Regions from separate parts of the Streptomyces sp. NPDC087859 genome, predicted to be linked through region 1. Evidence: predicted binding sites of a transcription regulator. Region 1 holds the regulator's gene; each other region holds the start of a gene.

Region 1 (5,361 bases):
ACCGTGGCCCGGCCGCAGACCCTGCTCGGGGTCGTCGAGGACGAGACGTACACCAGCGAGACCTTCGAGCTGCGGCCCGGCGACACCCTGCTCGCCGTCACGGACGGGGTGACGGAGCGGCGCTGCGGCCCCCGCCAGTTCGACGACGGCGACGGCCTCGCGACGGCGCTCGCCGGCTGTGCCGGGCTCACCGCCCCGCTCATCGCGGAGCGCGTCAGACGGCTGGTGCACGAGTTCGGCGTAGGGCCGCCGGAGGACGATCTCGCGCTGCTGGTGCTTCAGGCGGAGTAGCCGGAGCAGTCGCCACGGTCCTGGACAATGGAGGACATGCCTTCCGCACTCCCCGACGGCGAGCCCGTCCCCGACGACGGCGCGCTCCCCGCGTCCGCACTCGCCGGGGCCGACGCCCGCCCCCTCGGGTTCTACCTGCACGTTCCGTACTGCGCGACCCGCTGCGGCTACTGCGACTTCAACACCTACACGGCGACCGAGCTGCGCGGCACGGGCGGTGTGCTGGCCTCCCGCGACAACTACGCCGACACCCTGATCGACGAGATCCGGCTGGCCCGCAAGGTCCTCGGCGACGACCCGCGCCAGGTCCGCACGGTGTTCGTCGGCGGCGGTACGCCGACCCTGCTGGCCGCGGACGACCTCGTCCGGATGCTGGCGGCGATCCGTGACGAGTTCGGGCTGGCGCCGGACGCGGAGATCACGACGGAGGCGAACCCGGAGTCCGTGGACCCGGCATATCTGGCCACCCTGCGGCAGGGCGGCTTCAACCGGATCTCCTTCGGCATGCAGAGCGCCCGGCAGCACGTGCTGAAGGTGCTCGACCGCACCCACACCCCGGGCCGCCCCGAGGCGTGCGTGGCGGAGGCCCGGGCGGCCGGGTTCTCGCACGTCAACCTGGACCTGATCTACGGCACCCCCGGTGAGTCGGACGACGACTGGCGGGCCTCCCTGGAGGCGGCGATCGGCGCGGGCCCGGACCACGTCAGCGCGTACGCGCTGATCGTCGAGGAGGGCACCCAGCTGGCCCGCCGTATCCGGCGCGGCGAGGTCCCGATGACCGACGACGACGTCCACGCGGACCGCTATCTCATCGCGGAGTCGGTGCTCTCCGAGGCGGGCTACGACTGGTACGAGGTCTCCAACTGGGCCACCTCGGAGGCGGGCCGCTGCCTCCACAACGAGCTGTACTGGCGCGGCGCCGACTGGTGGGGCGCGGGCCCCGGCGCGCACTCCCACGTGGGCGGGGTGCGCTGGTGGAACGTGAAGCATCCGGGGGCCTACGCCGGGGCGCTGGCGGCGGGCCGGTCGCCGGGGGCGGGCCGTGAGCTCCTGTCCGAGGAGGACCGACGGGTCGAGCGGATCCTGCTGGAGCTGCGGCTTCTGGAGGGGGTGCCGTTGTCGCTGCTGCGGGAGGCGGGGCTGCGGGCCTCCCGCCGGGCGTTGTCGGACGGACTTCTCCAGGAGGAGCCGTATGGCGCGGGGCGCGCGGTGCTCACCCTGCGGGGGCGGCTGCTGGCGGACGCGGTGGTGCGGGACCTGGTGGACTGAGGGGTCGTCGGGCGGCTGCGGGTTCGTCGTGGCTGGTCGCGCCCACGCGGCGGAGCCGCAAATCGATACAGCCCCGCGCCCCTTAGGTGGGTGCGGTTCGCCTTTTTACGCCGTTACGAAGTCGATCAGTTCCTCCACCCGTCCCAGCAGCTCCGGCTCCAGGTCCTTGTAGGACCCCACCCGCTTCAGGATCGCCTGCCAGACCGCGCCCGTGTTCTCCGAGGGCCAGCCCAGGGCCTGGCACACGCCCGTCTTCCAGTCCTGGCCGTGCGGCACCCGGGGCCAGCCGGCGATGCCCAGGGACGACGGTTTCACCGCCTCCCAGATGTCGATGTACGGGTGGCCGACGACGAGGGCGTGTTCGCTGGTCACCGACTGTGCGATGCGCCACTCCTTGGTGCCCGGCACCAAGTGGTCCACCAGGACGCCCAGCCGGGCGTCCGGGCCCGGCGCGAACTCCTCGACGATCGAGGGGAGGTCGTCGACGCCCTCCAGGTACTCCACGACCACGCCCTCGATGCGCAGGTCGTCGCCCCAGACCTTCTCCACCAGTTCCGCGTCGTGCCGGCCCTCGACGTAGATACGGCCGGCGCGGGCCACCCGGGCGCGGGCGCCGGGGACGGCCACCGAGCCGGATGCCGTACGGGTGGGACGCAGCGGCGCCTGACCGGTGGGACGTACGAGCGTCACCACCCGGCCCTCCAGCAGGAAGCCCCTCGGCTCCATCGGGAACACCCGGTGCTTGCCGAAGCGGTCCTCCAGGGTCACCGTGCCCGCCTCGCAGCGGATCACCGCACCGCAGAAACCGGTACCGGGTTCCTCGACCACCAGGCCGGGCTCCGCCGGGACCTCGGGGACGGGCTTCGGCTTCTTCCAGGGAGGGGTCAGGTCGGCGGAGTACTGGCGCATTCGGATGACGATAGGAGAAGCCCGCCGTCACCTAACGCGACACGCCGAAGCGGGCCGCCAGGGCGTCGCGCTGCCGTCGTACGAACGCCGCGTCCACCACCGCTCCGTGACCGGGTACGTACAAAGCGTCCTCGCCGCCCAGGTCCAGCAGTCGGTCCAGCGCCGCCGGCCAGTGCGACGGTACGGCGTCGGGGCCCGCCTGCGGTTCGCCGGACTCCTCGACCAGGTCGCCGCAGAAGACCACCTCGGGGGAGCCCGGCACCAGGACCACGAGGTCGTGGCCGGTATGGCCGGGGCCGACGTTCGCCAGCAGGACCTGGCGGCCGCCGCCGAGATCGAGGGTCCACTCGCCGGAGACATGATGGCGGGGGCGGGGCAGGGCGTCGACCGCCTCGTCGGCCAGCGCCGGGTCCAGGCCGTTGCCGATCGCGTCCGCGCGCAGCGCCTCGCGGGCCTGGTGCTGGTCGAACAGCGCGTCCATGCCCACCGGCCCGTACACCTCCGCCCCCGCGAACGCCGCCGCCCCGAAGACATGGTCGAAGTGGGGATGGGTCAGCGCGAGATGGGTCACACGATGCCCGGCGAGCGATTCGGCCTGCGCCCGCAGCCGCGCGCCCTCGCCGAGGCTCGATCCGGCGTCGATCAGCAGGGCGGTCCCCGAACCGACGACCAGCCCCGCTGTGCAGTCCCAGCCCGGCAGCCGGCACCGCCCGACCCCGGTCGCCACCCGCTCCCATCCCAGCTCTTCCCAAGTCACCGTCATACGGCGACGCTAGCCGTACGAGCGGTCGCGGCAGGACCGACCTTGCCCGGGCGGTACCCCACCGCCGTACACTGGGCCGGGGGATGCTGGCACTCGGACGGACAGAGTGCCAGGCAAGCGCAGCGGGAACGACTTCTGGAGGTGTGCGCGATGCTGAGTGAACGCAGGCTTCAGGTGCTGCGCGCCATCGTCCAGGACTACGTGGGCACCGAGGAGCCGGTCGGTTCCAAGGCCCTCACCGAGCGGCACAGCCTCGGCGTCTCCCCGGCGACGATCCGCAACGACATGGCGGCCCTGGAGGACGAGGGGTTCATCGCCCAGCCGCACACCAGCGCCGGGCGGATCCCCACGGACAAGGGCTACCGGCTGTTCGTCGACAAGCTCGCGGGCGTCAAGCCGATGACCGCGCCCGAGCGGCGCGCCATCCAGAACTTCCTCGACGGCGCCGTCGATCTCGACGACGTGGTGGCGCGGACCGTACGGCTGCTCGCGCAGCTCACACGGCAGGTCGCGGTGGTGCAGTACCCCTCGCTCACCCGGTCCACCGTGCGCCATGTCGAACTGCTCGCGCTCGCACCCGCACGCCTGATGCTCGTGCTGATCACGGACACCGGGCGGGTCGAGCAGCGGATGATCGACTGCCCGGCGCCCTTCGGCGAGACGTCCCTCGCCGATCTGCGGGCGCGGCTCAACAGCAAGGTCGCGGGTCGGCGCTTCAGCGATGTGCCGATGCTCGTCGAGGACCTCCCCGAGGGCTTCGACCTGGAGGACCGCGGCACCGTCTCGACCGTGCTCTCCACCCTTCTGGAGACACTCGTCGAGGAGAACGAGGAGCGGTTGATGATCGGCGGAACCGCCAATCTCACCCGCTTCGGGCATGACTTCCCCCTCACTATCCGTCCGGTGCTCGAAGCCCTCGAGGAGCAGGTCGTGCTCCTCAAGTTGCTTGGTGAGGCCGGGGATTCGGGCATGACCGTACGCATCGGTCATGAGAACGCCTATGAGGGACTCAACTCCACGTCTGTCGTGTCGGTCGGCTACGGTTCGGGCGGCGAGGCAGTAGCCAAGCTCGGCGTGGTCGGACCGACCCGCATGGATTACCCGGGAACGATGGGAGCGGTACGCGCAGTGGCACGGTACGTCGGACAGATCCTGGCGGAGTCGTAAGTGGCCACGGACTACTACGCCGTTCTCGGCGTGCGCCGCGACGCGTCGCAGGAAGAGATCAAGAAGGCCTTCCGTCGGCTCGCTCGCGAGCTGCACCCGGATGTCAACCCTGATCCGAAGACCCAGGAGCGGTTCAAGGAGATCAACGCCGCTTACGAGGTGCTCTCGGACCCGCAGAAGAAGCAGGTCTACGACCTCGGCGGCGACCCTCTGTCCCAGGCGGGCGGCGGTGGCGCGGGCGGCTTCGGGGCCGGTGGGTTCGGGAACTTCTCGGACATCATGGACGCGTTCTTCGGTACGGCGTCGCAGCGGGGCCCGCGGTCGCGTACGCGGCGCGGCCAGGACGCGATGATCCGGCTGGAGATCGAGCTCGACGAGGCGGCCTTCGGCACGACGAAGGACATCCAGGTCGACACGGCGATCGTGTGCACCACCTGTAGTGGTGAGGGCGCGGCGCCGGGGACCTCCGCCCAGACGTGTGACATGTGCCGCGGGCGCGGTGAGGTGTCGCAGGTGACGCGGTCGTTCCTGGGGCAGGTCATGACGTCCCGGCCGTGTCCGCAGTGCCAGGGGTTCGGGACGGTCGTTCCGACGCCGTGCCCCGAGTGCGCGGGCGACGGTCGCGTACGGTCCCGTCGCACCCTCACGGTCAAGATTCCGGCCGGTGTCGACAACGGCACGCGGATCCAGCTCGCCGGTGAGGGTGAGGTCGGGCCCGGTGGGGGTCCCGCCGGTGACCTCTACGTCGAGATCCACGAATTGCCGCACTCGCAGTTCCAGCGGCGTGGTGACGATCTGCACTGCACGGTCACGCTCCCGATGACCGCGGCGTCTCTCGGCACCAAGGTGCCGCTGGAGACGCTGGACGGGCTGGAGGAGGTCGACATCCGGCCGGGCACGCAGTCCGGTCAGTCGATTCCGCTGCACGGGCGTGGTGTCACGCATCTGCGCGGCGGAGGGCG
Region 2 (5,361 bases), on a different contig from region 1:
TCGGCAACCCGGCGGACGGGCCGTACGTCCTGGACATCGCGCGCCGTACCGGCGGTGCGGTGGAGGACGTCAACGACGAGCAGGTCGTGGACGCGATCAAGCTGCTGGCGCGGACCGAGGGCATCTTCGCGGAGACCGCGGGCGGTGTGACGGTCGGTGTCACCAAGAAGCTGATCGAGAACGGCCTGCTGGACCCGACGCTGACCACCGTTGTGCTGAACACGGGCGACGGACTGAAGACCCTGGACGCGGTGGCGGGTACGGGGCTCACCGCGACCATCCGCCCCAACCTTGACTCGTTCCGCGAGGCCGGCCTCGTCTAGGCCCCCGCAACCCCGACCGGAGGTTCAACCGTGAGCGTCAACGTCCGCATCCCCACCATCCTGCGCACCTACACCGGCGGACAGGCCGAGGTCGCCGCCGAGGGCGCGAACCTCGCCGAGGTCATCGCCGACCTCGAGAAGAACCACACCGGTATCGCGGCCCGCGTCCTCGACGACCAGGGCAAGCTGCGTCGCTTCGTCAACGTGTACGTCAACGACGACGACGTCCGCTTCGAGCAGGGCCTGGAAACGGCGACTCCGGACGGGGCCGGGGTCTCGATCATTCCGGCCGTCGCCGGAGGCTGACCGAGCCCCGATCGTTACCCTCGGTAAGGCCGATTACCAAGAGTTCATCGAATTGCCCCCTCCGTGAGAGAAGCGGAGGGGGCAATTCTCTATGGTTGAGCGCGGTACAGTTGGGGAACCTGCTTCACCCTTCATGCCAACCGCATATGAGTACTTGCTCCGGATGCGGCGAGAAGCAGCCAAAGTGTGTGGTTCTTTTGTGAACTTTGCTCCTTTTATGGAGCCCGACTTGCCCAGAATTCGGGCGAATTCTCACTACATTCCGGACCCTTCGCGTCCAGAATTCTCGTCCGATTGACCTGTTGCAGACGGCAGTTGGACAGATACATTCAGCCGCGGTCGACGCGTTCCGGCGCACGCCCCCAATCCGTGGGGGGTGAGGTCTGACCCGGATCCGCGAAGTGTGGATCTGTGCAAGGGCCAGTAATAGGGGAGTTAGGCATGGCTCAGGGCACCGTCAAGTGGTTCAACGCGGAGAAGGGGTACGGCTTCATCGCGGTCGACGGTGGTGCGGATGTATTCGTCCACTACAGCGCGATTCAGATGGACGGCTACCGCACCCTCGAGGAAGGTCAGCGGGTCGATTTCGAGATCTCGCAGGGCCAGAAGGGGCCGCAGGCGGACATGGTTCGCCTTGCGACAGGCTGAAGCACGCGCCGGGTAACTGCAGCGTCGTTCTTCGTTCTTTTTCGGAGGGCTCGTACCCCATGGGGAGTCATGGGTACGGGCCCTCCGGCATGTCCGGACCCCCTCCGGCACCTGCCCGGAACCCGTGCGGGACCTGGACGATCCCTGAGAGGCGCTTGCACTCGCAGGGGTCGAGTGCTAATCATTGGCGTTAGCACTCTGAAGGTGAGAGTGACAAGAAGGACCGGGTCGGTGAGGCCCGCAGGCCAGGTGGGGCAAGGAACCACGAGGTGTGCGAGCCGTCCGTCGCGGGCGCGGGCGCGGTCCGAAGGAATCACCCCCAGTCCTGGAGGGACCACTTCACATGGCCAAGATCATCGCGTTCGACGAGGAGGCGCGGCGCGGCCTCGAGCGCGGCATGAACCAGCTCGCGGACGCCGTCAAGGTGACGCTCGGCCCCAAGGGTCGCAACGTCGTCCTCGAGAAGAAGTGGGGCGCCCCCACGATCACCAACGATGGTGTCTCCATCGCCAAGGAGATCGAGCTCGAGGACCCGTACGAGAAGATCGGCGCCGAGCTGGTCAAGGAAGTCGCGAAGAAGACGGACGACGTAGCCGGCGACGGCACGACGACCGCGACCGTCCTGGCCCAGGCCCTGGTGCGCGAGGGTCTGCGCAACGTGGCCGCCGGTGCCAACCCGATGGCTCTCAAGCGCGGTATCGAGAAGGCCGTCGAGGCCGTCTCCGGTGCCCTGCTCGAGCAGGCGAAGGATGTCGAGACCAAGGAGCAGATCGCTTCGACGGCCTCCATCTCCGCCGCCGACACCCAGATCGGCGAGCTCATCGCCGAGGCGATGGACAAGGTCGGCAAGGAAGGCGTCATCACCGTCGAGGAGTCCCAGACCTTCGGTCTGGAGCTCGAGCTCACCGAGGGTATGCGCTTCGACAAGGGCTACATCTCGGCGTACTTCGCCACCGACATGGAGCGGATGGAGGCGTCGCTCGACGACCCGTACATCCTCATCGCCAACTCCAAGATCGGCTCCGTCAAGGACCTGCTCCCGCTCCTGGAGAAGGTCATGCAGTCGGGCAAGCCGCTGCTGATCATCGCCGAGGACGTCGAGGGCGAGGCCCTGTCGACCCTGGTCGTCAACAAGATCCGCGGCACCTTCAAGTCCGTCGCCGTCAAGGCTCCGGGCTTCGGTGACCGTCGCAAGGCCATGCTCGGCGACATCGCCATCCTCACGGGCGGCGAGGTCATCTCCGAGGAGGTCGGCCTCAAGCTGGAGAACGCGACCCTGGACCTCCTGGGCCGCGCCCGCAAGGTCGTCATCACCAAGGACGAGACGACGATCGTCGACGGCTCGGGCTCGGCGGACCAGGTTGCCGGTCGCGTCAACCAGATCCGCGCCGAGATCGAGAACAGCGACTCGGACTACGACCGCGAGAAGCTCCAGGAGCGCCTGGCCAAGCTCGCCGGTGGCGTCGCCGTCATCAAGGCCGGTGCCGCGACCGAGGTCGAGCTCAAGGAGCGCAAGCACCGCATCGAGGACGCCGTGCGCAACGCCAAGGCGGCCGTCGAGGAGGGCATCGTCGCCGGTGGTGGCGTGGCCCTGCTCCAGGCCTCCGCGGTGTTCGAGAAGCTCGAGCTGACGGGTGACGAGGCGACCGGCGCCAACGCCGTGAAGCTCGCCCTGGAGGCCCCGCTCAAGCAGATCGCCGTCAACGGTGGTCTCGAGGGCGGCGTCGTGGTCGAGAAGGTCCGCAACCTGACCGTGGGCTGGGGTCTCAACGCGGCCACCGGTGAGTACGTCGACATGATCGCCGAAGGCATCATCGACCCGGCGAAGGTCACGCGCTCTGCCCTGCAGAACGCCGCGTCCATCGCCGCGCTCTTCCTCACCACCGAGGCCGTCATCGCCGACAAGCCGGAGAAGGCCGCCGCGCCTGCCGGTGGCGGCATGCCGGGCGGTGACATGGACTTCTGATCGACCTGACGGTTGATCAACGTCCTTACCGAGGGCGGCACTCCCTGCACATGCAGGGAGTGCCGCCCTCGGGCGTTTCCGTATGCCGGTCGAGGTCGTAGTGGGAGCCGACGGCGGGCTGGCCGGTGTAGTTGGGCCCGGCGGCCGGGTCCGCACCGACGTACCGGAACGGAAGGGTGAAGGACCGTGGGCCGCGCAGGCCGAGCCGGTGGTGCCGGGTGTCGTAGCGGAACCCGGCCGCGCGCAGGGCCGACACGGCCGCCCGTCCGGCCGCCGATCCGTCCGGCCGGCGGATGGAGTCGGGGTCGAAGTGCGCCAGCAGCAGGCCCTCGGGGGTCAGCCAGGACGCGGCGCGGGTGAGGAGGCCGAGCTGGTCGCCGACGTAGTGCAGACCGTGGACACAGGTGATGAGGTCGTAGGACCGGCTCGGTGCCCATGACGTGACGGAGGCGACGATCTCCTCCAGCGCGGGCGGGGCCGGTACGGGTATGAGAGGCCCCACCAGATCGACGGCCGTGAGCACGGCGTCGGCGGGCAGACGCGCGGCCGCCTCCCGCAGGGCGCGGCCCTCGCCGCTGCACAGGTCCAGCCAGGAGGGATCGGGGCGGCCCGAGAGGTGGGCCACGGGGTCCAGGCCCAGCTCGCGGGCGTAGCTGTTGACCCCGGAGAGGCCGCGCTCGCGGTTCATGGTGTTGTTGGCGACCACGGAGGACGCCTCCAGTTCGGGCGCGGAGAGCAGCGGGGGCTTGGCCATGTGGCCATTCTCGGGGGCCGGGCGCGTGTCCGGGATCACAGGGCCGGCGGAATGTCCGTGGCGGACGAGGTGGTTGACTCCTACATGCGTATGTCCATGCGCATGCACATACCGACCGGTACCGGTGCCGGACGGACCGTCCCCGAGGAGTGCCCCCACGTGACTGCCCCCGCCTCCCGCGCCGCCGAGATCCTCTCGCGGCCGACCACGATCAACGGCCTGACCGTCCCGAACCGCATCGTCATGGCGCCGATGACCCGCAACTTCTCCCCGGGCGGCATCCCGGGCGCGGACGTGGCGTCGTACTACGCGCGCCGCGCGGCCGCGGGCGTCGGTCTGATCGTCACCGAGGGCACCTACGTCGGCCACGACTCGGCGGGGGAGAGCAACCGCGTCCCGCGCTTCCACGGCGAGGAGCAGCTCGCCGGCTGGGCGAAGGTCGCCGAGGACGTGCACGCGGCGGGCGGCACCATCGTCCCGCAGCTCTGGCACATCGGCATGACCCGTACGCCGGGCAAGGGGCCCGTCCCGGACGCCCCCGTCGTCGGCCCCTCCGGTCTGCGCCCCGGCGCCGACGAGCCCACCGGCGTGACGATGACCCAGCGCGACCTGGACGATGTCATCGGCGCCTTCGCCGAGGCCGCCGCCGCCGCCGAGCGCATCGGCTTCGACGGTGTGGAGATCCACGGCGCCCACGGCTACCTCGTCGACCAGTTCCTGTGGTCGGGGACCAACCGCCGCAGCGACGCCTACGGCGGTGACCTCGTCGCCCGTACGAAGTTCGCGGCCGAGATCGTGGCGGCCGTACGGGAGACGGTCTCCGCGGAGTTCCCGATCATCTTCCGCTACTCGCAGTGGAAGCAGGAGGCCTACGACGCCCGTCTCGCCGAGACCCCGGAGGAGCTGGAGGCCATCCTGAGCCCGCTCGCCGCCGCCGGTGTCGACGCCTTCCACGCCTCCACCCGCCGCTACTGGCTCCCCGAGTTCGAGGACTCCGACCTCAACCTCGCCGGCTGGACCAAGAAGCTCACCGGCAAGCAGGTCATCACGGTCGGCTCGGTCGGTCTCGACGGCGACTTCATCAAGGGCTTCATGGGCGAGGGCTCCCCGCTCCGCGGCATCGACGACCTCCTCGACCGCCTCGAGCGCGAGGAGTACGACCTCGTCGCCGTCGGCCGCGCGCTGCTCCAGGACCCGGAGTGGGCGGCGAAGGTGCTGGCGGGCCGCACGGACGAGCTGAAGGCCTACGACGCGGTGGCGCTGCGCTCGCTGAGCTGAGTCTGCTGCGGGCCGGTGGGGGTGCACGTCCCTGGGGGCTGCGCCCCCGGACCCCCATCGGCCCGAAGGGCCTCGTCCTCAAACTC
Region 3 (5,361 bases), on a different contig from region 1:
GCCGGTGAAGAAGCCGAGGATCACGACCCGCAAGGGCTTCGAGGTGGACGGCCACGAGGAGAAGGGCCTCCCGCCGGTCTTCACCACGATCCCGACCGAGCAGAAGATCGTCTTCCTCACCATCGACGACGGCGCCGAGAAGGACCCGGCGTTCCTGCGGATGATGAGCGAGCTGAAGATCCCGTACACCGCATTCCTGAGCAACTACCTGGTCAAGGGCGACTACGACTACTTCAAGAAGATGCAGGGCACGGGGGTCGGGCTGAACAACCACACGCTTCACCACCCCTACCTGCCGGGACTGTCCTACGCCCGCCAGAGGCACGAGATCTGCGGCATGCAGGACATCATCGAGAAGCGCTACGGCAAGCGCCCCACCCTCTTCCGCCCGCCCTTCGGCAACTACAACGAGGCCACGCTGCGCGCCGCGAAGTCCTGCGGGGTGAAGTACGCGCCGATCTGGAACGAGGAGGTCTTCGTCGACCGCTGGGACTACCGCGAGTGGGACCGGAAGATCCGCCCGGGCGACATCGTGCTGAGTCACTTCCGCGGCCGCGGCGAGTGGAAGGGCACGATGCCCGACATGATCCGGCGGTTCCTGAACAAGGTCACGGCCGAGGGGTACGCGGTGGCCCGCCTCGAGGACTACCTGTGAGTTCGCGTGGACCGGCCGCAGCGGCGCTCGCGGCGGTCGTGCTGCTCGCCGGCTGCGCCCGGTCCGCCGATCCCGTCGAACGGCTGGGCAACAGGGCGGCGCCGCGGGCGGGGTCGTACGGCGCTGCGGCGACGGAGGCCGGGGCGCGTCCGCCGTCCGTCGTGAGGCGGGCCCCCACCTCCGACAAGGTCGTCTTCCTGACCTACGACGACGGTGCCGAGAAGGACCCGCGCTTCGTCGAACTGGTCCGTGAACGGCGGCTGCCCGTCAGCATGTTCCTCACCGACAGCGTCGTCGGGCCCGGGTACGGGCACTTCGCCCGTCTCCAGTCGGTGGGCGCCTCGATCCAGAACCACACCCTCGACCACACCGCCCTGCGCGGTCTGCCGTACGCCGGCCAGCGCGCCGAGATCTGCGGCCAGCAGGACAAACTCAAGTCCCGCTTCGGGATCCGCCCCCGCCTCTTCCGCCCGCCCTACGGCACGTACGACACGACCACCCTGCGCGCCGCCGCCGACTGCGGGGTCGCGGCGGTCGTGCTGTGGCGCGCGTCGATGGGGGAGGAGCGCCTGACCTACCCGACGGGGGAGCGCCGCCTGCTCCCCGGCGACATCATCTCCGTGGCCTCGATCGGGACGACGGGGCTGACGCTGGTGGAGCGCACCGAGCGGCTGCTGGGGGAGATCCGGAGGGCGGGGTTGAGGGTGGGGCGGCTGGAGGACTACCTGTAGGGACATCCGTGGGAGGCCCGTGGGGACGCCTGTGGGGGTGCCCGGGAGGGTTCCCGTGCCGGTGTCCCCGGGCCGCCGCGCCGCAGCGAATTGGCACTCCGCTTGACCGAGTGCTAATCGCAGTCATAGTCTCGGGTCTGGCACTCCCCCCTGGAGAGTGCCAATAGCGACGGGCAGGTCCGGCACCCGCGACGACGGATCCACCTGGTCGCCACCTCAGACAGTTAACCCCGTGAGATCTCCGAAGGGGGAGGTCGGATCGTGACGACCACCAGCTCCAAGGTTGCCATCAAGCCGCTCGAGGACCGCATTGTGGTCCAGCCGCTCGACGCCGAGCAGACCACCGCCTCTGGCCTGGTCATTCCGGACACCGCCAAGGAGAAGCCCCAGGAGGGCGTCGTCCTGGCCGTGGGCCCGGGCCGCTTCGAGAACGGCGAGCGCCTGCCGCTCGACGTCAAGACCGGCGACATCGTGCTGTACAGCAAGTACGGCGGCACCGAGGTGAAGTACAACGGCGAGGAGTACCTCGTCCTCTCGGCTCGCGACGTGCTCGCGATCATCGAGAAGTAATTCACCCGCTTCCTCACCGAAGCACATTGCATGTGAGCTGCGCCCCTGGCCCCCGCGACCATTAATCAGCCGGGCGTCGGGGGCGCAGTTCGTTTCACCCACGTTTTCCGAGAGGGCTGAACCGCTCCCATGGCGAAGATCCTGAAGTTCGACGAGGACGCCCGTCGCGCCCTCGAGCGCGGCGTCAACAAGCTTGCCGACACGGTCAAGGTGACGATCGGCCCCAAGGGCCGCAACGTCGTCATCGACAAGAAGTTCGGCGCCCCCACCATCACCAACGACGGTGTCACCATCGCCCGCGAGGTCGAGCTCGACGACCCGTACGAGAACCTCGGCGCCCAGCTGGTGAAGGAGGTGGCGACCAAGACCAACGACATCGCGGGTGACGGTACGACCACCGCCACCGTGCTGGCCCAGGCGCTCGTCCGCGAGGGCCTGAAGAACGTCGCCGCGGGTGCCTCCCCGGCGCTGCTGAAGAAGGGCATCGACGCGGCCGTCGCCGCGGTCTCCGAGGAGCTCCTCGCGACCGCCCGCCCGATCGAGGACAAGGCGGACATCGCCGCCGTCGCCGCGCTGTCCGCCCAGGACACCCAGGTCGGCGAGCTCATCGCCGAGGCGATGGACAAGGTCGGCAAGGACGGTGTCATCACCGTCGAGGAGTCCAACACCTTCGGTCTGGAGCTGGACTTCACCGAGGGCATGGCCTTCGACAAGGGTTACCTGTCGCCGTACTTCGTGACGGACCAGGAGCGTATGGAGGCCGTCCTCGACGACCCGTACATCCTGATCAACCAGGGCAAGATCTCCTCGATCCAGGACCTGCTGCCGCTCCTTGAGAAGGTCATCCAGGGCGGTTCCTCCAAGCCGCTGCTGATCATCGCCGAGGACGTCGAGGGCGAGGCGCTCTCCACCCTGGTCGTCAACAAGATCCGCGGCACCTTCAACGCGGTCGCGGTCAAGGCCCCCGGCTTCGGCGACCGCCGCAAGGCGATGCTGCAGGACCTCGCGGTCCTCACCGGCGCCACGGTCATCTCCGAGGAGGTCGGCCTCAAGCTCGACCAGGCCGGTCTGGACGTGCTGGGCTCCGCCCGCCGCGTGACGATCACCAAGGACGACACCACGGTCGTCGACGGTGCCGGTGACTCCGCGGACGTCACGGGCCGCGTCGCCCAGATCAAGGCCGAGATCGAGAACACGGACTCCGACTGGGACCGCGAGAAGCTCCAGGAGCGCCTCGCGAAGCTGGCCGGCGGCGTGTGCGTGATCAAGGTCGGCGCCGCCACCGAGGTGGAGCTGAAGGAGAAGAAGCACCGTCTGGAGGACGCCATCTCCGCGACCCGCGCCGCGGTCGAGGAGGGCATCGTCTCCGGTGGTGGCTCCGCTCTGGTCCACGCCGCCAAGGTCCTCGAGGGCGGTCTGGGCAAGACCGGCGACGAGGCCACCGGTGTCGCCGTCGTGCGCCGCGCGGTCGTCGAGCCGCTGCGCTGGATCGCCGAGAACGCCGGCCTGGAGGGTTACGTCATCACCTCCAAGGTCGCCGAGCTCGACAAGGGCCAGGGCTTCAACGCCGCGACCGGCGAGTACGGCGACCTGGTCAAGGCCGGCGTCATCGACCCGGTCAAGGTCACCCGCTCCGCCCTGGAGAACGCCGCCTCCATCGCCTCCCTCCTCCTCACGACCGAGACCCTGGTCGTCGAGAAGAAGGAAGAGGAGGAGCCGGCCGCCGGTGGTCACAGCCACGGCCACTCCCACTGAGCTCACCAGCTCGTAGAAGGCCCGGCACCCGAGGTGCCGGGCCTTCGCCCTGCCGCCCTACTGCTCCAGCGCGTCCAGCGCACCCAACTGCGCCATCAGCCCGAGCCGGTCGTACTGCCACCACCCCTCGGCGATCCGCCCGTCGGGGGCGCACCGGTGAATGGTGGTCCCGGTCATGGTGACCCGCTTCCCGCTGGCCGCGATCCCGAAGAAGTCCCCGACATGGGTCCCGTTCCAGGTCCACCGGGTACACACCCGGTCGCCCTGCGCGATCTGCTCATGGATCGTGAACCCGAAGTCGAAAGCCCCCCGCCATGTCTCGACCTCCTGCCGCATGGCATCGAGCCCGACGGCGTCCTGTTCATTGGCGGGATCGTGATCGTGATACTCCTCGGCGACCAGTTCCCCGAGCGCCGACAGCTCCCCGCTCCCGGCCAGGGTCTCGAAGAACCGTCGAGCGGTGTGCGCGTACAGCTGCTCGTCCCGCACCACGTCCAGATCGGTGAAGGTCGGCATCTCGTCGCACAGAGAGACCATCTCCCGGAAGATCTTGTCGGTCTCCGGCAGCTCGGAGTTCCGCATCGCCTCCTCGAACGACGGAAACTCCACGATCTCGACGAAGTGCGACGCATCCCCCCGGTCCTTCGCGATGGTGGTGTGCGTCGCCGTCCGTCTCCCCTTGGTCTGCTCGACCCACGTGTCCATCAGCCGGTTCATCTCGTCGAAGCGGCTGGTCCTGCAGTCGATGAGCTGTACGAAGGTCATGACACCGTCGCCTCCGGCCCCCCTGGGTTTGGGTCCGGTCGTACGGGTCCATTCTCCTCCTGTTTGGCATCATGAGCGTCATGGAGGCGCGGGGGGAGCGGTCCGTCTCGGCGGGCGGGGCCGTGGGTGTGGCTGTCACGGGGGACAACAACCGGGTCCTGTTGGCGCCCGGAGTGCGGTCTGCGTACTGGGAGCAGGTGCTCCGGATCGCTCCCCCGGAAATCATGGGCAGAGAAAGCGAGTTGGAGGAACTCGCCACATTCTGCGCCCCGGACAGGACCGAAGGCCCCTCATATGGATGGTGGCGGGCTGAGGCATGGGCGGGCAAGACGGCGCTGATGGCGTGGTTCGCACTGCATCCGCCTCCGCGCGTGCGCATCGTGCCGTTTTTCGTCACCGCCCGATGGCGGGCACAGAACGACGTGGTGGCCTTCGGAGATGTCGTCCTGGAGCAGCTCGCCGAGCTGGCCGAGGACAGTTTGCCGGCGCATCTGACGGAGGCGACACGGGATGCTCATCTGCTGCGTCTGTACGAACAGGCAGCCCGGATCTGTCGTGAGCGCGGCGAGCAATTGGTGCTGTTGGTAGACGGTCTGGACGAGGACCGGGGCGTCACCACCGGACCCGACGCCCACAGCATCGCGGGCGTCCTTCCGCCTCGTGAGGAGAGCGGTATCCGTGTCATCGTCTCCGGACGCCTCAACCCGCCGCTGCCCACCGACGTACCGGAGAACCATCCGCTCCGTGATCCGCGATGTGCCCGTCGGCTGGTCCCCTCGCAGTACGCCCAAGCGGTTCGTACCGAAGCGGAGCGGGAACTCAAGACGTTTCTGGCAGAGAGCCGGGTCTCGCGTGACCTGCTGGGTTTCGTGGTCGCAGCGGAAA

The links. Region 1 encodes HrcA, which represses chaperone genes, less so after heat shock. Its sites were predicted from a motif close to TTNGCACTCNGNNNNNCNGAGTGCNAA; they were not measured.
Region 2: a site for HrcA is predicted at 1,468-1,494, ahead of groL (chaperonin GroEL). Genes of this name have one in related genera too.
Region 3: a site for HrcA is predicted at 1,477-1,503, ahead of groES (co-chaperone GroES). Genes of this name have one in related genera too.

The regions. Positions count from the first base shown of each region.
Region 1 covers NZ_JBIUUU010000003.1:527,405-532,765, reverse strand. The annotation lists gene ACIOHP_RS09825 (SpoIIE family protein phosphatase) at 1-291, shown strand, start outside; gene hemW (radical SAM family heme chaperone HemW) at 328-1,560, shown strand; gene ACIOHP_RS09815 (DUF3097 domain-containing protein) at 1,666-2,469, opposite strand; gene ACIOHP_RS09810 (MBL fold metallo-hydrolase) at 2,501-3,232, opposite strand; gene hrcA (heat-inducible transcriptional repressor HrcA) at 3,383-4,399, shown strand; gene dnaJ (molecular chaperone DnaJ) at 4,400-5,361, shown strand, end outside.
Region 2 covers NZ_JBIUUU010000004.1:140,974-146,334, forward strand. The annotation lists gene thrC (threonine synthase) at 1-323, shown strand, start outside; gene ACIOHP_RS10780 (MoaD/ThiS family protein) at 354-629, shown strand; gene ACIOHP_RS10785 (cold-shock protein) at 1,071-1,277, shown strand; gene groL (chaperonin GroEL) at 1,621-3,243, shown strand; gene ACIOHP_RS10795 (class I SAM-dependent methyltransferase) at 3,269-3,997, opposite strand; gene ACIOHP_RS10800 (NADH:flavin oxidoreductase) at 4,100-5,275, shown strand.
Region 3 covers NZ_JBIUUU010000001.1:550,279-555,639, reverse strand. The annotation lists gene ACIOHP_RS02540 (polysaccharide deacetylase family protein) at 1-655, shown strand, start outside; gene ACIOHP_RS02535 (polysaccharide deacetylase family protein) at 652-1,386, shown strand; gene groES (co-chaperone GroES) at 1,648-1,956, shown strand; gene groL (chaperonin GroEL) at 2,086-3,711, shown strand; gene ACIOHP_RS02520 (ester cyclase) at 3,769-4,476, opposite strand; gene ACIOHP_RS02515 (hypothetical protein) at 4,548-5,361, shown strand, end outside.